One region of the Actinoplanes oblitus genome, then DNA from elsewhere that is predicted to be linked to it. Evidence: riboswitches for the same ligand, from Rfam matches in the RefSeq annotation. Region 1 holds a riboswitch; the other holds the start of a gene.
What was found. A riboswitch is a leader RNA that binds a small molecule or an ion and turns the genes downstream of it on or off. The one in region 1 is predicted to bind S-adenosylmethionine.
Positions count from the first base shown of each region.

Region 2: linked by a shared signal. The riboswitch ahead of thrC (threonine synthase) and the one ahead of Actob_RS11385 (GNAT family N-acetyltransferase) in region 1 are both predicted to bind S-adenosylmethionine.

Region 1 covers NZ_CP126980.1:2,508,654-2,514,552, forward strand. Annotated here, with positions in the region: gene Actob_RS11360 (GH92 family glycosyl hydrolase) at 1-690, shown strand, start outside; gene Actob_RS11365 (glycosyltransferase) at 703-1,956, shown strand; gene Actob_RS11370 (dihydrofolate reductase family protein) at 1,999-2,592, opposite strand; gene Actob_RS11375 (SRPBCC family protein) at 2,609-3,082, opposite strand; gene Actob_RS11380 (ArsR/SmtB family transcription factor) at 3,088-3,420, opposite strand; SAM riboswitch class IV at 3,579-3,694, shown strand; gene Actob_RS11385 (GNAT family N-acetyltransferase) at 3,706-4,338, shown strand; gene Actob_RS11390 (hypothetical protein) at 4,448-5,422, shown strand; gene Actob_RS11395 (DUF4190 domain-containing protein) at 5,518-5,899, shown strand, end outside.
Region 2 covers NZ_CP126980.1:9,321,852-9,327,750, forward strand. Annotated here, with positions in the region: gene Actob_RS41615 (GNAT family N-acetyltransferase) at 1-416, shown strand, start outside; gene Actob_RS41620 (hypothetical protein) at 416-862, shown strand; gene thrC (threonine synthase) at 1,082-2,368, opposite strand; SAM riboswitch class I at 2,379-2,517, opposite strand; gene Actob_RS41630 (GNAT family N-acetyltransferase) at 2,961-4,082, opposite strand; gene Actob_RS41635 (ABC transporter permease) at 4,325-5,236, opposite strand; gene Actob_RS41640 (alpha/beta fold hydrolase) at 5,233-5,899, opposite strand, start outside.

The DNA of each region.
Region 1 (5,899 bases):
GGCGGCAAGTGGAACTACTCGTTCCGGCTGCTGCACGACATGGCCGCCCGGATCGAGCTGGCCGGCGGCGACAGCGGCTTCCTCAGCAAACTGGACAAATTCTTCGGGTACGGCGCCGAGCCGGTCACCCAGCCCGGCGTCCGCCCGCAGCCGGCCGAGATGGCCCTCGGTTACGCCCTCAACCGGTTCGAGGGGCTGAACAACGAGCCGGACATGGAGGCGCCGTGGGCGTACCACTACGCCGGTCGCCCGGACCGCACCGCCGAGGTGGTGCAGTCCGCGCTGACCTGGCAGTTCGGCACCGGCCCCGGTGGGCTGCCGGGCAACGACGACTCGGGCGGCCTGAGCTCCTGGTACGTCTGGGCGTCGCTGGGCCTGTTCCCGGTGGCCGGTCAGAGCCTGTTCCTGGTGAACGCGCCGGCGTTCGCCAGGGCCGCGCTGCGCGCCGGTGACGAGGAGTTCGTCATCGAGACCAGCGGGCACCGCGACATCCCGATCGGCGTGGACGGCGTCGGCGCCGACCCGCCCACCCAGTACGTCCAGTCCGCCACCCTGAACGGCAAACCGCTGCACGCGGCACATCTGTCCGCTGCCGACGTCCATCGCGGCGGCCGGCTGCACCTGCGGCTCGGCCCCGAACCATCGACGTGGGGACACGGGATCCGCCCGCCGTCCCACTCCCACCCCTGAGAGGGAATGACCATGAGCCGTCCTACCCGGAGACTCGTGATCGCGGTCCGCGCCGACCCCGTTGTCTGCGGACACTCGGGCGAGGCACGCAACCTCGCCGAAGTGGCCCTGACCCGGGGTTTCGACGACGTCCGCCTGCTCACCTGGCCGATCCCCGCGCTGCAGGCGGCCGGCCTGCCGCTGAAGCCGCTCGACCGGCTGTTGCCGTACAGCGCGGGCATCACCGTCGAACGGCCCGAGGCGGTCGGCGACTACCGGGTGCCGGACGGCCGTCACCTGGCCGGGCTCACCGGCCGGCTGGTCGAGCTGCTCAGCGACGGCGTGCCGACCGTGTGCCTGTCGATGTACCTGGTCCCGCACACCCAGGTGATCAACGACGCGGTCACCGCGGCCCGCGCCGCCGGTTTCCGGACCGACGTGCGCACCATCGCCAAGGCGGTCGGCTCGGACGTCACCAACGTGATCCGCTCCTGCCTGCGCGAGGGCCGCTTCGGTGCCGCGACGGTGCTGCTCACCACGTTCCTGGCCAGCGACCAGGTGGTGGCGGTCTCGGAGTACACCCGGGACGAGATCATCGCCGCGGCCGAGGAGGTGGACGCGCACTGCGGTACCGGCTTCGCCCAGCGGTGCCGGGAGCGGGTCACCGTCAGTTACCCGCCGATCGACTCGTCGGCGTTCCTCGGGCTCGGCGACGAGGCGATCGAGGAGGCCCTGGCGCGACGCGGCCTCAAGCGCGGCAAGTACCTGCTCTTCCTGTCCCGGGTGGCCCGGGCCAAGGGCATCTACGACCTGGTCATGGCGTACCGCCGGATGCGGGCCCGGACGGAGGTGCCGCTGGTCGTGGCCGGCACCGGGCCGGCCCTCGACCACGTCCGCGCGATGGCGAAGGAGGACGACCGGGTCGTCTTCCTCACCGACGTGGACGACGACGAGAAGCCGCTGCTGATGGCCGGCTGCGCCGCCTACGCGCTGCCCACCAAGCCCGAGCCGGACTTCGTCGAGACCTTCGGCATCGCGCTGGCCGAGAAGATGCTGGCCGGCGGCGGCCCGATCGTCACCACCCGGACCGGTGGCACCGGCGAGGCCGTCGGCGACACCGCCATCATCGTCGAGGCCGGCGACGTCGACGCCCTGGCCGACGCCCTCGACCACGCCATCCTCGACATGCCCGAGGCGGAGAGGCAGGCGATGGAGTCCCGGGCCCGGGCCCACGCCCTGTCCTTCGACCGCACCGCCGTCTTCGACGCCCTCTTCCTGCCCGGCTGACGCGCGCGCGGGGGCGACCGGCGCGGCCGCCCCCGCCCGGTGTCAGCGGCGCACCCGGTAGCCCAGGTGCAGCACCCGGTCGCCCTGGATCACCACGTGCGGATCCTCCAGCAGGTGCTGGGCGTCGACCGCGCCGAAGAAGCGCCTGCCCGACCCGAACACCACCGGCACCACGTCGATCGCCACCTCGTCGGCGAGGCCGGCGGCCAGGACCTGGCCGCCCACGTCGCCGGCGTTCACCGCCACGGTCCGCTCGCCGGCCAGCTCCTGGGCCTTGGCGATGGCCGCCGGCACGCCGGCGACGAAGTGGTACGACGCCTCCGGGTGCCAGCCCTCGGGCTTGGGCCGGTGGGACACCACGACCACGTGATCGCCGGCCGGCGGCCTGCCCTCCCAGCCGTTCGTCAGGTCGAACAGGCGACGCCCGATCACCGTCGCGCCGATCGACGCCCACATCGGCCGGACGTACGCCGCCGACGCGCGGGAGACCCGGAAGCGGCTGTCCCACCCGGAATCGCCGGTCACGATCGGGGTGTCCCCGTTGCGGTACCAGTCGTGCAGCGGCCCGACGCCGTCCTTCTCGTCGGCCAGGAAACCGTCCACCGACATCGCGCTGTGCAGGATCACGGTGCCCACGGTGGCTCCTTCCGGGTCAGAGGGCGCCCTTGGCGGCCAGGGCGTCGAGTTTGGCGTATCCCTCGTTCACGCCGGTCTCCATGCCGCTCCGGAGCCAGGCGTCGCGGCTCTCGAAGCTGTCCACCAGGGACTGCGCGTGCAGCCGGGTGCGGCCGTCGCCCAGGTCCTCGAAGGTCATCGTCTGCAGGGCGACACCGTCCGGGTCGCCCTCGAAGGTGAACGTCTGGACGATCCGGTCCGGGCGCACCTCGTGGAAGCAGCCGCGGAACCCGTACTCCTCGTCGCCGCGCACCGCCACGTAACGCCAGGCGCCGCCGGAGACGGCGTCCCAGCGCTCGACGCGGGTGGTCGTCGAGTCCGGTCCGCACCACTGGGCGAACAACTCCGGGTCGGTGTGCGCGCGGAACAGCTGCTCCGGCGTCGCCGTGAAGTCCCGGGTGATCCGGATGATCGGCAGGTCCTTGTCGGCTTCGATCCGTGCCTCGTGCATGGTCCTCATCCCTCCTGCTCGTTCATGGTCCGCAACACCGCGTCCAGGCGCTGGTAGCGCGCCTCGGCCCGGCGCCGGTACTGCTCGATCCAGCCACCGACCTCGTCGAAGACGTCCCGCTCCAGTCGCACCGACCGCGGTTGCGGCCCGGCCGGGCGGCTGACCAGGCCGGCCTCCTCCAGCACCTTGAGGTGCTTGTAGACCGCCTGCAGCGACATCCGGTACGGCTCGGCGAGCTGGTTGACAGTCGCGTCGCCGGTGGCCAGGCGCGCCACCATGTCGCGGCGCGTCGGGTCGGCCAGCGCGGCGAACACCCGCGACAGCTCGTCCGCCGGCATCGCCCACCTCGTTTCAACTAATCGGTTTAAAGACAAGCTAGCCGCCCGCCGGAAGGATGTCAACCAATGAGTTGAAAGGCCAGCTCATATCGCACGGGGAGATTGCTCAGTCGGTCGGGCGGTCCGGTGTGGAGGGCCGGTTGTTAGGGTGGCGGCCAGGTCATGAGCGCCAGCGCGAAGCCCCGGCTCGCTGGCCGGCAACCCTCCAACCGTGGGTGGGGTGCCCCGGGTGATGACCGGGTCCGGTGCGCGGTGTGCCGGACAAGCCGCGAAGGGAGCCCTGCCGTGCTGCTCAAGAACCTCGACGCCCCGGTCCTGGAGGGCCGCCTGGTCCGCCTCGAACCCCTGGACCGGCGGCACGCCGCGGACCTGGCGGTGGCGGCCGAGGAGGACCGTTCGTCGTACCGGTACACCTGGGTGCCGGCCGCGGCGGAGGTCGGCGACTACCTCGACGCCCAACTGGCGCGGGCCGCGGAGGGCGTGCTCAAGCCGTACGCTCAGGTGCTGACATCGACCGGCCGTGCCGTCGGAGCGACCGGTCTGTGGGATCCCCGCCCCTGGCCGGACCGGGCGGAACTCTGCGCCGTCGAGATCGGCTTCACCTGGCTGGGCGCTTCGGCGCAGCGTGCCGGGATCAACACGGAGGCGAAGTTCCTGCTGCTCCGGCATGCTTTCGAGCAGTGGAACGCGGTCCGGGTGGACCTCAAGACCGACGCCCGCAACGCCCGTTCGCGGGCCGCCATCGAACGGATCGGCGCCACCTTCGAGGGGGTGCTCCGGTGCTGGTCGAAATCGTGGGCGCCGGGGGAGGAGGGCCGCCTGCGCGACTCCGCGATGTACTCGATCATCGCCTCGGAGTGGCCGCACTGCCGGGCGCGCCTGCAGGCCCGGCTGGCGGGCCGCGCGGCGGTCCGATGAGGAGCTGCCGAGGGTGACGGACGGCGGGCGGCGGCGCCTGACATTTGTCATCGGCGATACCTGATATTCGACCGGGGTGACCGGGAGCCGGAAGCGGTGTAGTCGAGTCATGAGAAAGCGCATCGCTCCCGCAGTCGGGCTGTTCTTCCTGTCGCCGCTGGTCGCCGAGTTCCTGCTGGGTAATCTGCCGATCACCTTCCTGCCCGCGGTGCTCGCGCTGGCGCCGCTCTACGGCGGCGGGGCGCTGCTGATCCGCGAGCTCGTCCGGCGCCGCGGGCTGGGTTGGCCGAACATCCTGATCCTGGCGGTCGCCTACGGCGTGCTGGAGGAGGGGCTGACCACCCAGTCGCTGTTCAACCCGAACTACGCCGACCAGCACCTGCTGGTGGACGGCTTCGTTCCGGCTTTCGGGATCGCCGTCCCGTGGACCATGTACGTGATCGGCATCCACGTCTTCTGGAGCATCTGCGCGCCGATCATGATGATGGAGGTGATCTCCGGGGAGCGGCGGACCACGCCGTGGCTGGGCCGCGCCGGCCTGATCGTGACGGGGGTGCTGTTCCTGATCGGCATCGCGATCACCACGGCGATCAACATGTCGCAGTGGCCCTACACCGCGACGGCCGGCCAGTTCACCGCCACCGGGATCGTCCTGGCCCTGCTGATCGCGGCCGGGCTGCTGGTGCGGATCACCTTCCGGCCGCGCCCGGGCACCGCGCCGAGCGCCCTGGTCGTCCTGATCACCACGCTGGTCGCCGGTGCGGTCTTCCAGGGGCTGACCCTCGACGTGGTGCACGTGCCGACCTGGGTGGGCGTGGCGGTGTGGGCGGTGGACGTGGCCGTCTACCTCACCCTGCTGGCCCGCTGGTCGGCCCGGGCGGGCTGGACCGACCTGCACCGCCTGGCGATCGCCGCCGGCGCCCTGATCACCTACGCCTGGCACTCGTTCGCCGAGACCCCGGTCGGTGCCGCGGCGGTCGCCGTCGACCTGATCGGCAACGCCGTCTTCACGGCCGGCGCCGTGGCCCTCATCTGGTACGCCTACCGCAAGGTCACCGCCCGCGCCGCCCTGGTCGAGGCGTGACCGGGTGGACGGTCCAGCGCCCGGGAGCCCGGGTGATACCCAATCGGAACCGTCGCGCCCTCGGTAAAGATCGTTTTCTGGGTTAGCGTCCCGGCGTGAACGAGGAGATCCCCGGGCAGCCGCACCCGGCGCCCGGTCCGGCGCCGGTGCCCCCGCCGGCCGACCCGCTTGCCTTCGGTGCGCCCGCCGGTGACCCGCTGGCCGCGCCGCCCACCGCCCCGATGTACAGCGCCCCGCCGCAGCCCAGCTACGCGGCGACGCCCCCGCAGCAGTCGCCGCAGCCCTACGGCGGCTACCCGGGCCAGCCCTACCCGGGCCAGCCGGCCCCGAGCCAGCCCTATCCCGGCCAGCCCTATCCAGGTCAGCAGGCTCCGGGTCAGCCTTACCCCGGTCAGCCCTACCCACCGGCGGGCTTCCCGCCGCCCGGTTTCCCGCCGGCGCACCTGAACTACGGCCCGCCCAAGACCAATGGTGCCG
Region 2 (5,899 bases), 3.0 Mb from region 1:
CGTTCCTGGAGACCCTCGCCCAGGCCGCCGCCCGCCCGCACGAGGGCTACGCGCAGCGCCTGAGCATGTCGGCCGAGGGCCCGGAGCTGTCCCAGTTCATCGTCGACCCGGGTGACGGGCCGCTGCTGGGGCACGCCGGTGGCACCGCGATCCCGGACGAGCCGCTGGTCACGGTGGTCTTCTCGGTCTACCTGACCCCGGCGAGCCGCGGCGGCAAGCTGCTCGCCCAGCTGGTCGAGGCGGTGGCCGACTGGTCCACCGCAGCCGGGCGGCACGAGCTGATGCTCGAGGTGGTGGCGGGCAACGGGCGGGCGGTACGGGCGTACGAAAAACTGGGTTTCGAGGACACCGGGTTGCGTCTGCCGCATCCGACGGTGCCGGTCCTCACCCAGCTGCAGATGCGCCGGCGGATCTGATGTCACCCCGGCGCTGGCATGTCACCCGGACGGTGCTCACCGCCGCGAACGGGACCACCGGCGCCGGGCTGCTGCTCGCCCTCGCCACCCGCACCAGGATCCGCCGGGGCCGGGACGGCGTGCTGATCGCCGAGGGGTGGCGACTGCCGATGCCGCCGGCGTCCTGCTTCACGGTCGGCTCGGTGATCATCACCCGGCGCTCGGCGGAGTGGCTGCTGGCCGGGGAACGCGCCGCGCTGCTGGCGCACGAGAGCCGGCACGCCGGGCAGTACGCCGTGCTCGGCCCACTCTTCTGGCCGGCGTACTGGGTCGCTTGTGGCTGGTCCTACGTGGCGACCGGATCGTTCGGCGTGCGGAACTGGTTCGAACGCCATGCCGGGCTGCGCGACGGCGGTTATCCGGAAGATCTGCCGCTGCGCCCGTGGCTGCAACGGTTTCGCCGGTGAGGTTTGGTCGGGAGGACGGACGCACAACGCCTCCGGCATGAAGCCACTGGGTCAGCGTTGGGTCGTTGGGTCCCTCGGAGATTGTCGCCAAGCTCAGGTGAGGGGCCACTTACGGCGTCGCGTCCTCCCGCGACAAGCATCCTGCCGATCGGGAGATCGGCGCGCAAGTCCTCGGAGGAAGGAATATTCGACAACCGGCAGACTCGCGGTTACTTTCCGCTATCCCAGCAGGCCGGCTTCCCGCGCACCGCGCAGCGACGGCTTGATCCGGTGGGTCGGGCCGACCTCGGAGGCCACCGCGTCGAGCGTCTTCAGGCCCTCACCGGTGTTGTAGACGACGGTCTCCTTGGCCGGGTCCAGCCTGCCGCTGTCCACCAGTTTCTTGAGCACCGCGACGGTGGTGCCGCCGGCGGTCTCGGCGAAGACGCCGGTGGTCTCGGCGAGCAGCCGGATGCCGGCCCGGATCTCCTCGTCGTTCGCGTAGTCCATCCAGCCGCCGGTGCGGCGGACCGCCTCGATCGCGTACGGCCCGGCCGCCGGGTCACCGATGTTCAGCGACTTGGCGATGCCGGTGGGCTTCACCGGGGTGATCACGTCGGTGTCGTTGTGCAGCGCCACGGCGATCGGGTTGCAGCCCTGCGACTGCGCGCCGAACACGGTCCAGCCACCCTCGGGCGCCTCGGCCAGGCCGATCTCGACCAGCTCGCTGAACGCCTTGTCCACCTTGGTGAGCAGCTCGCCGGAGGCCATCGGGATGACCACCTGGGCCGGAATCCGCCAGCCGAGCTGCTCGGCGACCTCGTAACCCAGGGTCTTGGAGCCCTCGGCGTAGAACGGCCGCACGTTCACGTTCACGAACGCGGTGTCCTCGAACTCGTCGGTCTCCACCAGTTCGCTGCACAGCCGGTTGACGTCGTCGTAGGAGCCCTCGATGGCGACCAGCTCACCACCGTAGACCGCGGTGGTGACGACCTTGCCCTGCTCCAGGTCGGACGGGATGAAGACGATGCTCGGCACGCCGGCCCGGGCCGCGTGCGCGGCGACCGAGTTGGCCAGGTTGCCGGTGGAGGCGCAGGAGAACCGCTTGAAGCCCAGCTCCTTGGCCGCGGTCAGGGCCACCGAGACGACCCGGTCCTTGAACGAGTGGGTCGGGTTCTGCGAGTCGTCCTTGACCCAGAGCGGGGCGGTGATGCCCAGCCGCTCGGCCAGCGCCGGCGCGCTGACCAGGGGGGTCAGGCCGGGGTCGAGGGTCACCCGGGTGGCCGGGTCCTGGCCGGCCGGGAGCAGCGCGGCGTAGCGCCAGATGTTCTGCGGGCCCGCCTCGATCTCGGCCCGGGTCACCCGCGCGAGCGCCGCCTCGTCGTAGGCCACCTCGAGCGGGCCGAAACACTCGTAACAGGCGTGCTGCGCGGCCAGCGGGTACTCAGCGGAACACGCGCGGCAGATCAGGCCACGGGCGGGCGAGGTGGAGGTCGTGTTTCCGGGTGCGGTGACGGCAGACGTCATCGAGGCCTTCCTCTCATCTTTCCCCGGCGGCGACCTGCCGCTATGCGGGGACGGAATTAGCACCTGCCGCGCGCGGCCTCGTCCTCGAGACATACGCGGTGGTTGCCGGGGCTTCATCGGGCCGTTCCCTCTGCCCCTCTGGATGAGGTATTCAGTTGTTTCCCGAAGCTTACGACGAGATCGCGCAATCTCCACAGCGAGTTCCCGAGGTGTGAGCGACCTCCTTTGCCGCGCGCCCCTCTCATCGGCTTCGTCGGCTTCTTCGGCGCTTCGTCGGTTTCCTCATCGGCCGGGGTCGCCGTCAGACTCCTCATCCGCCTCGTCATCGGCCGGGATTGCGGACGACCTCCCCATCGACCTCGTCATCGACCTCCTCATCGGCCTCCTCATCGACCTCCTCATCGACCTCCTCATCGGCCGGGATTGTGGTCGGCTTTGAAGATCAACATCAGAATCCTGACTCGGGTCCGCGCTGATCACAGATCGTCGCTCCCGCCAGGGACCCTTCCGGGCTGAGCTGGCCGCTGCGCGTCCAGAACGCTCAGCCCGAAAGGGCGGCGTCCGTGGGTGGGGAAGACCTCGGCAGCACCAGTCAGCCGAGCGGGCCGACGCAGGAGAACTGGGTGGCGACCGGGCGGTAGCCGAGCCGGGTGTTGACCGCGAGCATCGGCAGGTTGGTCTCGTCGTTGCTGGTGAAGGCCCGGGCGACGCCGGCTGCCGCGGCGCGGGTGAGGGCGACGGTCTTGACCAGGCGGGCCAGGCCCCGGCCGCGGTGCGCCGGTGCGGTGGCGGTCATGTCCGACCAGACGCGGTCGCCGTCGCGGACCAGCAGGGAGAACGCGACGATCTCACCGGCGATCAGGGCGGCCGTGCTGATCTCGTGGTCCAGGCCCGGGTTCTGCCAGACGTCGTAGCACCACGTGGTGAAGGAGGGTGGCTGCGGCGGGACGTCGCCTGGCTCGTCGGCGGCGGCAGCGACGTCGGCGGCGTACAGGACTTCCGGGGTCGTCTCGCGGAGCGAGATCAAGCGGACGTCATCCAGCGTCGCGTCGGCTTTGCCAGGAGTCGGTCCGCGCGAGGCGTCCGGCGCCGGCGGATCGGCTCGTTCGGAAGCGGCCGCACCCGGTCCGGCGGGGGCTGCCAGATCGCCTCGCCTGGAAGCGGCCGCACCCAGTCCGACGGGCGCCGGTGGATCGACTCGTTCGGAAGCAGCCGCACCCAGTCCGGCGCGCGCTGCGAGATCGGCTCGTTCGGAAGCGGCCGCGCCCGGCCCGGCGGGCGGTGCCAGGTCGAGGACGGAGTAGCGCAGTTCGCGGAGCGGTTCGAAGCCGCGGCGCCGGGCGAACGGCAGTGCCTCCGGAGTGGCGGTCGCCGCCGCTCGACGGATCCCGGCCGCGCGCAGGTGTCCGGCTGCCGCGGCGAAGAGCGCGCTGCCGATGCCCCGCCCGCGCGCCGCCGGGTGCACCTGGAGCAGCGAGATCTGGCCGAAATCCGGTTCGGCCGTGCGCGCGTTGCGATAGGCCGAGACCCATCCGGCCACCTTGCCGTCCCGCTCGGCGACGAAGGCAGCCCAGTCCTCCCCCGGCGGCGGCTCGGCGATCATGAGCCTGGTGCGGGCCACGCCGCGCACCAGATAGGGATGGACCGTCGCGCTGAGGGCGACCACGGCAGCGGCGTCGTCCGGCTCCGCGGGTCGGATGCTGAAGTCGGCCATCAGCAGATCCTTCAAGCGCGAACCCGGCCGGTCAACGCCATTTCTGCGCGTCCCCGCCCTCGCTCCGCCCGCCCCCACGCTCTGCGCGTCCCCGCCTTCGCTCCACCCGCCCTCACCCCCGCCCTCGCTCTGCCAGACCCCGCGCTCTGCCCGTCCCCGCGCTCGAAAAGATCTTGTCGCGGGTGACAACCCCGGACGAGATCCACTCCGTCTCAGGGGCAGGACGCGCGAACACGGACGGGTCAGGAGGTGACGTCCTTGCGGGTGAAGCGATAGAAGGCGACCCCCCAGAAGACGACCGCGTAGAGGATGGCGGAGATCGCGCCCTTGGCCAGGTCCTCGGTCTGGACCGGGGTGGAGAGCAGCCCCAGCCACGCGTCGCTGTAGTGGGTGGGCAGGGCGTCGCGGATCGATCCGAGCGCGGTGATCTGGTCCAGGATGCTCGACAGGATCCAGAGCAGCACGGCACCGCCGACAGCGCCCAGCGCGGCGTCGGTCAGGACCGAGAGGAGGAAGGCGAGACCGGCCACCACCAGCAGCACCACCGCTAGGTAGGCGAGGATGCCGAGCAGCCGCAGCACGCCCTGGCCCGGCGGGATCTGAGCCGCGACGGTGCTGCCCAGCGGATGCCAGCCGTAACGCAGTGTCCCGACCAGCAGACCCGTGCCGGCCAGCAGGAACAGGGCGAGGAAGGAGTATCCCAGCGCCACGGCCAGCTTGACCGCGAGCAGCCGCGCCCGCGGGACCGGGATCGCCAACAGGTAGCGCAGGCTGCCCCAGCTCGCCTCGCTGGCCACGGTGTCCCCCGCGAACAGGGCGAAGACCACCACGAGCAGGAAGCCGGCCGAGACCGCCAGGCAGAACAGCGCGAAGTTCAGGCCGCCGGAGGTGGCCAGGTCGACGAGGCTGCTGAAGGCTCCGCCGCCGTTGCCGTTGTCGTCGTCACCGCCACCGCCGAACTCGAAGGCGGCCAGGATGATCAGCGGCAGCAGCACCATGAAGCCGAGGGCCAGCTGAGTGCGCCGGCGGGACGCCTGGCGACGGATCTCGGCGACGAGCGGCATCGTCCGCGACGGCCGATACCCCGCCGCCGCGTCGGTGCGCTTCGGCTCGGCGGGGGCTGGGCCGGCTTGGTGCGGGGCTGGCGTGCTCATCGGTCTCCACTTCCCCGGGAGTTGTCGCCCACCAGGGCCAGGAAGGCGTCCTCCAGGCGGCGGCGGGGCACCACCCGGTCGACGCCGACGCCGGCGCGGACCAGGGAGGCGACCACCTCGGCGCGTGGGGTGCCGTTCATGTCGACGATCAGGCCGGTGGCGCCGTCCGGGGTGACCGAGCGGACGCCCAGGCCGGTGAGGATCTCGGTGGCGACCGGGACGTCGGTGACGTCGATCGCCACCGACGGCGACTCACCGACGATCTCCTCGACCGGGCCCGCGGCGACGATGCGGCCCTTGTTCACCACCACGGCGTGCGTGCAGGTCTGCTCCACCTCGGCGAGCAGGTGGCTGGAGACCAGCACCGCGCGGCCGTCGGTGGCGTACCGCTGGAGCACCCGGCGCATCTCGGCGATCTGCGGCGGGTCGAGGCCGTCCGTCGGCTCGTCCAGCACCAGCAGCTCGGGCAGGCCGAGCATGGCCTGGGCGATGGCGAGCCGCTGGCGCATGCCGTGGCTGTAGTTCTTGGTCCGGCGGTGCACCGAGTCGCCCAGCCCGGCGATCTCCAGCGCCTCGTCGAAGCGGGCGTCGGCCCACGGGCGGCCGGTCGCTCGCCAGTACGCCCGCAGGTTCTCGTAACCGGACAGGTGTGGCAGGAAGCCG